Regions from separate parts of the Pseudoalteromonas sp. JSTW genome, predicted to be linked through region 2. Evidence: predicted binding sites of a transcription regulator. Region 2 holds the regulator's gene; each other region holds the start of a gene.
The links. Region 2 encodes sigma-54, which starts transcription at its own class of promoters, with help from an activator protein. Its sites were predicted from a motif close to GTTGGCACGNNNNTNGNNT; they were not measured.
Positions count from the first base shown of each region.

Region 1: the regulator sigma-54 is predicted to act here: its motif matches at 1,926-1,944, upstream of GZH31_RS16965 (diacylglycerol kinase family protein).
Region 3: the regulator sigma-54 is predicted to act here: its motif matches at 2,548-2,566, upstream of GZH31_RS14500 (LiaF domain-containing protein).

Region 1 covers NZ_CP058973.1:142,312-146,581, reverse strand. Annotated here, with positions in the region: gene GZH31_RS16980 (DUF4331 domain-containing protein) at 1-442, opposite strand, end outside; gene GZH31_RS16975 (anti-sigma factor domain-containing protein) at 567-1,256, opposite strand; gene GZH31_RS16970 (sigma-70 family RNA polymerase sigma factor) at 1,253-1,783, opposite strand; gene GZH31_RS16965 (diacylglycerol kinase family protein) at 2,126-3,745, shown strand; gene GZH31_RS16960 (VF530 family DNA-binding protein) at 3,746-4,012, opposite strand; gene GZH31_RS16955 (DUF1496 domain-containing protein) at 4,069-4,270, opposite strand, start outside.
Region 2 covers NZ_CP058972.1:453,363-457,632, forward strand. Annotated here, with positions in the region: gene rapZ (RNase adapter RapZ) at 1-410, opposite strand, end outside; gene ptsN (PTS IIA-like nitrogen regulatory protein PtsN) at 411-863, opposite strand; gene hpf (ribosome hibernation promoting factor) at 867-1,154, opposite strand; gene GZH31_RS02185 (RNA polymerase factor sigma-54) at 1,181-2,677, opposite strand; gene lptB (LPS export ABC transporter ATP-binding protein) at 2,792-3,517, opposite strand; gene lptA (lipopolysaccharide transport periplasmic protein LptA) at 3,514-4,035, opposite strand; gene lptC (LPS export ABC transporter periplasmic protein LptC) at 4,025-4,270, opposite strand, start outside.
Region 3 covers NZ_CP058972.1:3,212,426-3,216,695, forward strand. Annotated here, with positions in the region: gene GZH31_RS14480 (methyl-accepting chemotaxis protein) at 1-921, shown strand, start outside; gene GZH31_RS14485 (hypothetical protein) at 1,035-1,256, opposite strand; gene GZH31_RS14490 (YqaE/Pmp3 family membrane protein) at 1,505-1,663, opposite strand; gene GZH31_RS14495 (BON domain-containing protein) at 1,719-2,285, opposite strand; gene GZH31_RS14500 (LiaF domain-containing protein) at 2,606-3,265, shown strand.

The DNA.
Region 1 (4,270 bases), on a different replicon from region 2:
TAACCGCTGCATTATTACCGGCCGCTACACCGCCGACATTCTTTAATGGCACTGCAACCGTGCGTTGATTGCCTTCTGGGCCGACTGTTAAAGCAACACCCATGTTGTCATTAGGTAACATGCTTTTGAAATTAAAAGCAAAGGTCATATCTTCTACAGCATCGCCGTCATTATCAATATGAATGCTGTAGGTTGCATCTGGGTCCATTGCAAAATAATTTGGACCGCCGTAAGCATCTTGAAGTGGAATATAGTTTGCGATGAACGTGACATAATCGCCACGGCCTTCTTCGTAACTATTAAACGCGTAAAAGTCTGTTGAGTCTAATGTTGGGAAGCGTGTAATGTTCGGTGCTTCTCGGTGACTAGATGCCTCTGTAGGCAAGCTGAACAGGGTACTACATACTACAATAGCAATTAGAGATGGAGTTACGTTCTTCATGACTTTTTCCTTAGTTTTTAAATTAAGTCATAGTGAAATACGGGCGAAGAATTTAATTGGATGCAATAATTTGAAAATTTTTTAACAAAAATGCAAAAAGCCGTGCAATGCACGGCTTTTAGATTTAAAGAATAACCAATTCGGTGGTGTATAAGACCTCGGTTGGGGAGCCATTAGGCGATCCTCCCAAGGGTTCTAAGCTAACAGCCAGGAGTGCAATGTCATTCGCATTAAATTGGGCATTTTTAGGTAGCTCAATTCGGCCTGACTTGGGCAGTAGACCTAAGGATATGGGCGCTTCTTGCCCTTTTAAAATCATCCATAACTCATAATCTTTGTCTGTGCGTGGTATAAGTGCTGTCGATGCTTTAATTGCAAGGCTGTCGTCTTGGACATCAATAAACCAAAGTGCAGATTCGGCTTGATTCTTAAAAAGTGCAATTTGTTGCGCTTGCGATGTAACCGACTCATGAGGCTGCCAAATAATAAGCGCAAGGACAATACTCGCAGCGGTGGCAATAAGCGACCATGCTTGTAGTATCGTTGAGCGTGGCTTTTTGGTTTTTAATTGCAAAGGCACAACGTTGGGGTCGATACGACTGGCAATTTTTTCCCATACGGCTTCATCGGGTGGCACAGACTCAATTGAACTTGCTAAGTTATTGAGATGTTGCTCCCACATCCATGTTGCTTCTCTTGCACGGGTAGAGGTTAACATTAAACGAGCAAAACGGTCGCGAGCGGGGCCTCTTAATGTCCCAAGAACATACTCGGCTGCTAACATATCAATAAGTGTTTGGTTTTCATAATTCATAACGTTAGGCACCTTTGTAGTTGTTGTAACCCACGTCTGATCCAGCTTTTAACTGTGCCAAGAGGGGATGCAATGTGATCAACAAGCTCGTGATGAGTCAACCCTTTATAATAAGCCAAGTGAATTACTTGTCTTTGCTGTGGATCAAGTTGTTCGATACAGTCGACCAACTTTGAATCATCTTCGTAAGCAACTTGAATAGACGTTAAATCTTCTTGTTCTTGCTCATCAGTTAAGCTCTGTTCTTTACGCACTTTGTGGTGGCGTAATAAATCGAGGCAACGGTATCTGACTATGCTTATCATCCATGACATAACTGCCCCTTTTGATACTTGATAGTCACTGGCATTGTGCCAAATTTTTACAAAGGCATCTTGCAATACTTCTTCAGCCTGAGCCCGATTACCCAGCATTTTTAAGCTAATGGCAAATAACTTAGCGCTAGTTGATTTGTACAAACTTGCGAAGGCATTTTTGTCACCTTTCGCTGTTGCACTCAGTAACGCTAATAGTTGATCGTTGTCCATAAAGTTCCTGTTTTTCTTGTTGTATAGAAGTAACGGTTTACTCACCGGTTTAGATGCACGAAACATTATTTTTAGAAAAAAGGATGTGAAATCAATGTTAACCCACCTCTTTTCTATTAATTAGGTTAGCAGGGATGTGCTTATTGGCAAATTTATAGGTTTCAAGTTATTCATAATGTGTAAGTTATTCATATGTTATTGAAAAAATGTCCTAAACTTATTTATATATAAATAGTAAATCTGCTAAGTTATTGATTTAAGGTATATCAAAAGGCGTGGTGTACTTTAAACTCTGGAGTGAAACTTGCTATGTATAAATAATTACAATAACAAGGAGTGATTATGTGGGCAGCATCAACCTATTTAGTTTTAGCCGTAGCGTTTATTATTGCTGCGTTGCGTGTAGATACGGTGTACTTTGCGCTATTTTTTTATTGGACAGCGCTTTCATTATTATTAGTGAGCGCGGCTTATTTTTTTGATATCGCGCGAATATTCCGTAAACGTGAAAATGGCATTATTCCCATGTATATACGGTGGGCGTTTATTCCATTTTTACTTGGCGCACAACTTTATAACGCGTGGTCTAGAAAACACGATAAAGTGCCGCCACTTCAACAAATAAACGAGCATTTGTTTTTGGCTTGTCGATTATTTCCATCTGACATAGACAGTATGAAAGAAATGGGGATCACAGCCGTTTTAGATGTAACCTGTGAGTTTGATGGCTTAGAATGGTCGTCTACTCAAGAAAATATCCGTTATCTAAATATTCCAGTACTTGATCACAGCGTGCCAACCCGCGCACAATTAAATCAAGCCATTAATTGGATACATCATCAGATTAAAGAAGACAGACGCGTTGTAGTGCATTGTGCATTAGGACGTGGTCGTTCCGTATTTGTCATGGCTGCTTATTTATTGAGTCAAAACAAAGATGCAGATGTGCACACGATACTTGAGCAAATTAAAGAAACACGTGAGACTGCAAATCTTAATAAACGTCAATTACGTCATTTAATAAGACGTCATAAAGCCGGTGATTTATTAATTAAAAATAAAGCTGTACTTATTGCTAACCCTGTATCGGGCACGAAATTATGGGAATCTAAAAATAAACAAATTACCGCCCGTTTATCACAGTACTACGATTTAACAGTACACACGACAACGGCCGAAATTAGTGGCATTGATTTAGCAAAAGAGGCCATTAAATCACAGCCCGATGTAATCATTGCATGTGGGGGAGATGGCACTGTGACAGAGGTTGCAAGTGTGTTAGTTGATACCCCCTGTAAATTAGGGATCATTCCATTAGGTACAGCAAATGCGTTAGCGCATGTTTTAATGGGCATTCGGTCAAAAATAATTCCTGTCGAACAAGCCTGTGAGCTCATTATTGAAGGGCAGGCGAGTCGTATTGATACCGCACTGTGTAATGGCGAACGTATGCTATTGCTTGTAGGGATAGGTTTTGAGCAAAAGATGATAGAAAAAGCGCATCGTGATGCAAAAAATGAATCGGGGCAATTGGCCTATTTACAAGGTTTTTGGCACGCGCTCGGCGAGCATGAAGCTCAAGATTACACCGTAAAACTTGATAACAATGAACCGCAGTCAATTCATACCACAAGCCTGATTATCGCCAACGCAGCACCATTCACCACCTTGTTAGCGCAATCAGCAGGGCAGCCCGACCATAAAGATGGGTTACTAGATGTTAATTGGCTTACCCCAAGTGCAGACTCGAAAGCCAGTACCTTGAGTATTGCTGAGTTGGTTTTTTCGAGCATTACTCAGACAAGTTTTGCAATTAACAGCCATCACACAAATGCTATGCGTGTCTGTGTTACGGCAGAAAATGAATTAAGCTATGTAATTGATGGCGAGGTGAAAACAGCTGATGAAATCGTTGTAGAAATATCACCGAAATCGCTTTCGGTGATAATGGCAGAAGAATAATTATTTTTTAATGCTTTTCCACTGGAAAGTTGCCATATCGTCCTCTTGGGTATTGAAAAACGTATCGACATAAAGTTGCTCTACTTTTTCACGTGCCCAGGGCGTTTTACGTAAAAATTTTAAACTTGATTTTACACTGGGATCATTTTGAAAGCAGCGAACATCGACATGCGCAGCGAGGCCTTCCCAGCCAAATTTTTCTTGTAGCTTAGTGACGATATCGGCAAGTTTTACGCCATGCAAAGGATTATTAGGTTGATTATCCATACTAAATCTTAGGTTACTTATTACCGCGCAATAGTAACCTATCTCGTCACTAGATGCTAATTGACACGAATTGTTTTCGCCTGCTTAGGGTAAATAATATCGCCGTTTTCATTCAATCGATACCACATGAGATCACTATTAGACAGATGGTCTGTTTTTGTAGCGCATATAAGCATGCTGTTCGCGACAGCAATAATCGCACCCTCGGTATAGCGTTTATTTTCATACCAGCATACCTTTGCGTTGGTTAATGCACTG
Region 2 (4,270 bases):
GTCGTATCAATCATAAAATCGGCACGGGTGATCAAAACATCCAGTAATACTTTTTCTTGTTTAATCGCTAAATCAAGCGGCAGCGAGTCAATCGATAATGGGTGTAAGCGGCGAGTTTCAGAGAACCGTTTGATTAGTGTTTGATCATCACTATCTAAATAAAACAACGTGGGTTTTGCAAAGCCCGGTAAATACTCAAGAATATCGTTAAATTCTTGCTGTTCTTTCGGCAGGTTACGCACATCGATACTTACAGCAATTTTGTCGTAATTATCTGACACACTGCGTACTAACGAAGGAAGCAGGTTTACAGGAATATTATCAACGCAGTAATAGCCTAAGTCTTCAAGTACTCGTAAAGCGACTGATTTACCTGAACCAGAGCGACCGCTGATAATAATTAATTCCATTTATGCCTCTGATGCAATGACTTTAAACAGATCACTATCTGTTTTAGCACTGCGTAGCTGTTTACAAAATTCTTTGTCTTTAAGTCTATCAGCAATTGTTGATAAGGTCTTTAGATGAAGCTGACAGTCACCATCTGGTACGATGAGTGCGACAAAAATATCCACTGGACGATTATCAATTGCATCAAAATTTATAGGTGACTCACTCACAATTACAAATGCGTGTGGCTGATCTGCACCGCTCATACGACCATGTGGAATCGCAATACCTCGGCCAATACCCGTGCTGCCCAATTTTTCTCTGTTCAATAGGGCATTGAGTATATCTTGCTGAGATAAATGAGGGAGCTGCTCATGAGCCAGTTCGCTGATAAATTCGAGAATTCTTTTTTTGCTATTAAAAAGGACCGCAGCTTTGCTGCAGTCCTGGTTAGTAAGTGAACTAAGTTTCATAATTTAGTGTCGAGCTAATTTCTCTTTGTGTTTAATTACTTGACGATCAAGTTTATCGATTAACGAGTCGATGGCTGCATACATATCTTGGTGTTCAGTAGAGGCAAATAACTCGCCTCCGTTTACATGTAAAGTTGCTTCTGCTTTTTGGCTTAGTTTTTCTACATCTAGAATGACATGAACATTATTAATGTGGTCAAAATGCCTTTCTAGTTTCGCAAACTTGGTGTTTACATAGTCTCTTAATGAATCTGTGATTTCTACATGACGACCAGTTAAATTTAGTTGCATAAGCATTTTCCTTCTATGTAAAACGTCTAAATCAGACTCTTACGCTGATTCGACGGAGGTATTGCTAGAGACTCTCGATATTTTGCTATTGTCCGTCTAGCTACTTTAATTCCTTGCTCAGCCAATATATCTGCAATTTTGCTATCACTCAATGGTTTAGCTGTGTTTTCTGCGGCGATTAGCTTTTTGATTAAAGCGCGAATTGCCGTAGATGAACACTCACCCCCATTTTCAGTGCTTACATGGCTGGAGAAGAAATATTTCAACTCAAAAATTCCCCGCGGGGTATGCATGTATTTTTGTGTTGTTACTCGCGAAATTGTTGATTCATGCATTTCGACCATTTCTGCGACATCATTTAATACCATGGGTTTCATGGCCTCAGGACCATGTTCAAAGAAAGCCTGTTGTTGTTGAACAATACAGTTAGTCACTTTTAATAACGTGTCATTACGGCTTTCTAAGCTTTTAATAAACCATTTTGCTTCTTGTAAATGAGAGCGAATAAATTGGCTATCACTGCTTGATTTTACAGAACGTGACATCGCCGCATAGTGGCTATTCACTCTGATTTTCGGCATGCAGTCTGGGTTTAGTTCAACTACCCAACGGCCTTTTATTTTTTTTACGGATACATCGGGTATCACGTATTCAGACTCTTCTCTAACAATTGTATCCGCAGGCTTTGGATTTAAGCTGTGGATCAATGTCATGACTTCTTTCAGCTCACTTTCTTTAAGCTTAGTCTTTTTCATCAAAGTGCGATAGTCACGACTCGCTAATAATTCAATATGTTCTGATAACACCATTTTAGTTTCAGCTAAATAGGGGGTGTCAGCATCGAATTGGCGTAATTGAATACACAAACATTCTTGTAAACTACGGGCGCCAATACCGACAGGATCGAATAATTGGATTCTTTTTAAGACAGCTTCGACTTCATCAAGTTCGATTTCTTCTTCATCGTTATTTTGATTGAAGCTTTCAACAATGTCTTCGCAGCTTACGGTTAAAATACCCGAATCATCAATTGCCTCAACAATCGCAACGGCAATCGCTTCGTCTGTTGGGCTGAATGGAGTTAGTTGTAACTGCCACATTAGGTATTCGTGGAGAGTTTCGGTTGATGCGCCTTGGTAAATTGATTCATCTTCAGGCATTGGACCTGAGGAACTTGATGGGGCAGCACTCATGTACTCATCCCACGTAACATCCATTGCTAAGTCGTCACTTACGGTGTCTTTGTTGAGGGCATCACTGCTTTCTTGCTCGTACTCGCTCGCAGCTTCGTCAGCCGACGCGCTTAGTTGGGTATCGTCAGATTCGGCTTTTTGCTCGTTCTTGCCAATACTCTCTTCTGCATAATCTGCTTCTTCAACTTCAAGCAAAGGGTTAGAGTCTAACGCTTCTTGAATTTCTTGCTGGAGATCCAATGTACTGAGCTGCAACAAACGGATAGCCTGTTGCAGTTGTGGAGTCATTGTAAGTTGCTGGCCCATGCGCAGCTGTAATGATTGCCTCATGTATCCCTAACAATCCTTTTTAGTCTTATCAAACAATAGCACGATGCCGTTAACTATTTATTTGATTTATTGTCATTGTTATAAGTCTAGCAGATGCTCTAGTCGGTGGCGTATTTAAAGCCTGAATTGCTCGCCTAGATACACATCGCGTACAGTTTGGTCGGCTAACACATGTTCAGGTGTACCTGATGCAATTAGCTCCCCATGAGAAACAATGTAGGCTTTTTCACAAACATCAAGGGTTTCTCTCACATTGTGGTCAGTAATTAATACACCAATACCACGATTTTTTAAGTGCTCAATAATTTTCTTTATATCTAACACTGAAATAGGATCAACACCAGCAAAAGGCTCATCGAGCAAAATAAATTTAGGGTCAGCGGCCAGTGCGCGTGCTATTTCAACACGACGGCGTTCACCCCCTGACAATGCCATACCTTGGCTGTCACGAATGTGTTGAATGCTAAATTCATCAAGTAAGCTGTTAAGTGTTTCTTCGCGGCCTTGTTTATTGAGATCTTTACGGGTCTCTAAAATGGCCATTAAGTTTTGATAAACAGTCAGTTTTCTAAAAATCGATGATTCTTGTGGCAAATAGCCAATACCTAAGCGAGCGCGGCTGTGCATTGGCAATAAGGTGATGTCGTTATCATCAATGCTTATTTTACCTTTGTCACTGGGCACTAATCCCACAATCATGTAAAAGGTGGTTGTTTTACCTGCGCCATTTGGCCCAAGTAAACCGACAATGCTGCCAGCTTCTACCTCAAGGCCTACATTTTTTACAACTTGGCGACCCTTATAGCTTTTAGCTAATAGCTCTGCTTTTAGTGTGCTCATGGCTGGCCTTCATCGTTCTTTTTGTTATCAACAGGCACTAAAATAGTGTGTACACGATCGGTCGAGTTTTCATCTTTCTCGGCACTTATCAGTTGCTGTTCCATATCGTATGTAATGCTCTTGGCACTGACTTTTTGGCCTGCTTGAGTCACTTGTGCATTGCCAACGAGTGTTAATAAGCGTTTAGCAACATCGTAACGAACTTCTTCAGCACTGGCGCTCATAATAGTGCCGTCAGCTTGTTTTTCTTCAAAGTAAGCGGGCTTTCCTGTGGCAATAATTAATTCAACCGTGCCTTCAACTTCACCTGCATGTGCTTCGAGTCGATCCGCTGTAATACGACGGTTACCATGTATGATCTCGACATTATCTTCGAAGATACCAATGCCATTTTTTAGCTGACCTTCTTGGCGATCAGAGCTAATGCTGATTGGTGTGCCAGCCTGCTCAGCAGCTGCGCCAGAAAACGCAATCAATAAGCTTGGGATCAGGAGTAATTTCTTAAGTTTATTGGTCATAGTATATGGTTCGTGTATGGTTAGTTAACTCAACAATTTCGGCTTTTAAATCGGCTTTTAAACCTTTACCGGTAATTTTTAAATTCGGTCCTGTCAGCGTGACAGGTTGCTTAGAAAACATGGTCATTTTGTCAATGTCGATGTTAATGTTCTCAGCTTTAATATCTTCGATCATGCCATTATGGGTAAGGTTTTTAGCAACTACATCCCCTTCGAATACAAGCTGATCGTTTTC
Region 3 (4,270 bases), 880 kb from region 2:
AAAATCGAAATAAAGAGTCAAGATGAAGTTGGTCAGCTCGCTCACCACATGAATACCTTTATCGATAAATTACGTGCCATGATGCTTAATACAGCAGCCCAAGCTGAGCAGTTAAGCCAAGCGGCTTCACAGCTTAAAATCGTCTCTAAAAAAACCAACGACGAAATTCAGCAAGAAAAGCAACAAGTTGACAGTGTTAGCGCCGCAGTAACAGAAATGGCCTCTACGGTACTCGAAATTTCGCGAAATGCGCAACACACCAACAATGCAGCCGAAGAAGTGCAAAGCATTACAGCCGATGGCACCAAGCGTTCAACGCAGGCGCAATCGGTGATGACCGCACTTGCCAGCCACATCGGTGAGGCATCTAAAGTTGTTGCTGGGCTTGAGCAAGAAAGCGGCAATATTGGCGCTGTTGTCGATGTAATCAACTCAATTGCAGAACAAACCAATTTACTGGCACTCAATGCAGCCATTGAAGCGGCGCGTGCAGGTGAGCAAGGGCGAGGCTTTGCGGTGGTTGCTGATGAGGTACGCTCACTGGCAAGTCGTACACAAGAGTCGACCGATGATATTCGTAATATGATCACGCGTTTACAGCAAATAGCTCAAAAAGCATCCACCATGATGCAGCAGGGTCAAGAGCGTGCAGAAGGCTCTGTAGAGCAAACTCAAATTGTACTGCAAGCTCTGCAAGATATTGCAGGCTCAGTGACGAATGTACAAGACCAGAGTCATCAAATTGCGACCTCAACTGAGCAACAAACGGTGGTTGCTGAGGACATTAACAATAGCCTCGCGGCAATTAACCATTTAGTTAATAGTACAGCAGATCATGCACATGAGTTAGCAGACGAAGCACGCGATCTCAATGAGCTAGCTATTTCACTTAATAAAACAGTTAATCAATTTAAGTTGTGATTAGTCATTGAATTGTTCTAGGTGTGTGTTCTTGCTACTTATTATAAGTAACAAATCAGGCACCATGCAGTCGTTAATAAGAAATTTTTAACGCTGCAAACGACAGGTTTAAATCATTCACACTGATTTGAATTGGTATTGAGATAGATTGCAGATGTAATTAAAAACCCGATGTCACCTGAAGATGACATCGGGTTTTTATCGTCAGCCTTCCTTGTTACCTGTGGCGTAACCGCTTTAGTAAGTTCCATAAATAGTTGCCACTGTTGCTCATTCCATGTAGCAACTCCCTTGTTGTTCAGTCCGTGTAATAATTGCGCTTGTACTTGTTCCATTTTGTCACCTCCTTACGCTAGCTTCATCCATATTTGGCTCCTAGCCTAAACCAAAATCCTTGGTGTTTATCCTTTCACTTTATCCATAAAGCGTTGCCATTGTGCGCTTGTCCATAACGCCTTGTTACTTCCTTGCTGTCCTTTGTGCTGTGTTACATTTTCCATACTGTAAATCTCCTTGCAGTGTTGTCATCCATTATTACGTGTGCATTTCCTTGCCGTAAACTCATTCCTTTGAACCGTGATTATTATCGCTTACCGATAATATACACAGCATGAATCAAACCTGGAATGTACCCTAATAAGGTTAAAATAATATTAATCCAGAATTGTGCCCCCAAACCTACCTGTAAAAATACGCCAAGAGGCGGAATTAAAACCGAGAAAATAATGCGTATTAAATCCATAACTCACTCCTTGAAAAAGATAAGCCCAGCCAAAGCTGGGCTATAGGGCGTGCTATTATTCAGCAACAATCTTAAGTTCATCGATGACTTTACGCACATCTTCAGCATTTTCAGCAATGCTCACTGCTAATTGCTTTTCTGCATCTGACTTAACCGTACCTTTTAGTGTAACAACGCCTTTATCTGTATCGACATCAATATCAGTGCCGCCTACTTCAGAGTTAAATAAATAACGTGTGGTGATCACTGTACTGATCTTCGCATCAGTTAAGTCACTTTCTACTGAGTCACCTTTATCTGCACTCGCTGCCTTAGACTTCATGTTTTTCACAACCGTTAATTTATTATCAACAGCAGTTACTCCGTCTAGGCTAAGTACAAGCTCTTCGGCTAACTCTTTGTCTAATTCACTATCAACTTTACCGGTTAATACAACTTTGCCGTTTTTTACGTCTGTGTTGATATCAAAATTATTTAGGTTAGTGTTCATAAGAAGCACAGTTTCTGCCTTACCATCAATCCAAGCATCTTTACTTTCATTTTCCCAGTTGCTTGCCTGAGCACTCATACTTGTTGCACCAATTACTAACGCAGCAATCATAGTCTTGTTGAATGTATTCATAATCTTTCTCCTTTTGATTAAAGACGAGATAACTAATGCGACTTCGATGCCAAATTTTTATTTTTATATTATTCAATAAGTTAAATCGATATTCAGCCATGATTTATATTCGTTTCGGTAATTATTTACAGACAATTCGGTAAGAAGTTCACTCTGTTATAAAAATGACTAATTAATTGTCAATCTTATTAATCTATGGTTAATTTAACGAATGAAAGCCCACATCAAAAAACATAAACCAATGAATATTAATAAAATAATTTTTGGCCTACACTTTGCTTTGTGATTAACATAACTTTAAAACTCAACAGGGAATTATCATGGCCGTCAAACTCGAAGATCGCCCCATCGAGCAAGTAAGAGAAGAAGTAATCGATCAACTTATCTATAACTACAGTCATGCAGTTATTTCAGCAGAAGCATTTGAACGAAGACTAGACCAAGCAATGGAAGCCACCAGCAATGAAGTGTTAATTGAGCTGGTTTCTGACTTAGAGTTAACAGCAGATATTGACTACAAGTCACATAAACACGCGCAGTTTAAACCTCACTATGCACATGGTAGCGATGCAGAAAGCCTGCAACTACGCAGTATTTTAGGTTCCAACGAGCGCAGCGGCCAATGGCTAGTCCCGAAAGAAATTCACCTAACGAACTGTTTAGGCTCAATTGAATTAGACTTTAGTGAAGCCGTTTTTCAGCACCAGCATGTCACCATCTACGTAAACTGTATTTTAGGCAGCGACGAAATCTACGTGCCAGAGCATGTGAATGTAGTGTCAAAATTGTTTAGTGTGGTTGGTAGCGTTGAAAATAAATCGGTTGCACTCAATAAAGGGCAAGGCCCCACAATTACGATTGAAGGTAATGTTTGGCTAGGCTCAGTAGAGATTAAAGTCAAACGCACCATGAAAGAAAAGTTCATCAGCTTTGCCAACAGCCTAAAAGCCAGTTGGAAAGAAATGAATAGAGTGCAATGACGAAATACGAGTTGCGAAACCCCTTCGCGCACAATAAATTTCACGCCTACCTTAAACCGTAGGCGTTATGTTTACATGGCACGTTTGCACAGCAACGTCTTTTATAAAATTCACGGCTAAAGCCCCTCCTACAAGTGATATACACTACATGTGGGAGGCGTTTTAACTATACAAGCTCGCATCTCGCTTTTCGTACTTCGTTGCTTACAACCCTTTCACGGCTAAAGCCCCTCCTACAAGTGATACACATTTCACACGTGGGAGGCGTTTTAACGCCGAAAAAGCGAACCTTTTCAGCGACATTAAACACCCTTCACGGTTTAGCTCGCATCTCGTACTTCGTAACTCGTTACTTATAACCCCTTCGCGCGAAATAAATTTCACGCCTACCTTAAACCGTAGGCGTTATGCTTGCATGGCGCGTTTGCGCAGCAACGTCTCTTTATAAAATTCACGGCTAAAGCCCCTCCTACAAGTGATACACATTTCACACGTGGGAGGCGTTTTAACGCCGAAAAAGCAAACCTTTTAAGCGACATTAAACACCCTTCACGGTTTAGCTCACATCTCGTACTTCGTAACTCGTTGCTTACAACCCCTTCGCGCGAAATAAATTTCACGCCTACATTAAACCGTAGGCCTTATGCTTGCATGGCGCGTTTGCGCAGCAACGTCTTTTATAAAATTCGCGGCTAAAGCCCCTCCTACAAGTGACACACATCTCACACGTGGGAGGCGTTTTAACTATACAAGCTCGCATCTCGCTTTTCGCAGCTCGTTGCTTACAACCTCTTCACGCGAAATAAATTTCACGCCTACATTAAACCGTAGGCGTTATGCTTGCATGGCGCGTTTGTGCAGCAACGTCTCTTTATAAAATTCACGGCTAAAGCCCCTCCTACAAGTGACACACATCACACACGAGGGAGGCGTTTTAACTATACAAGCTCGCATCTCGCTTTTCGCAGCTCGTTGCTTAGAACCTCTTCACGCGAAATAAATTTC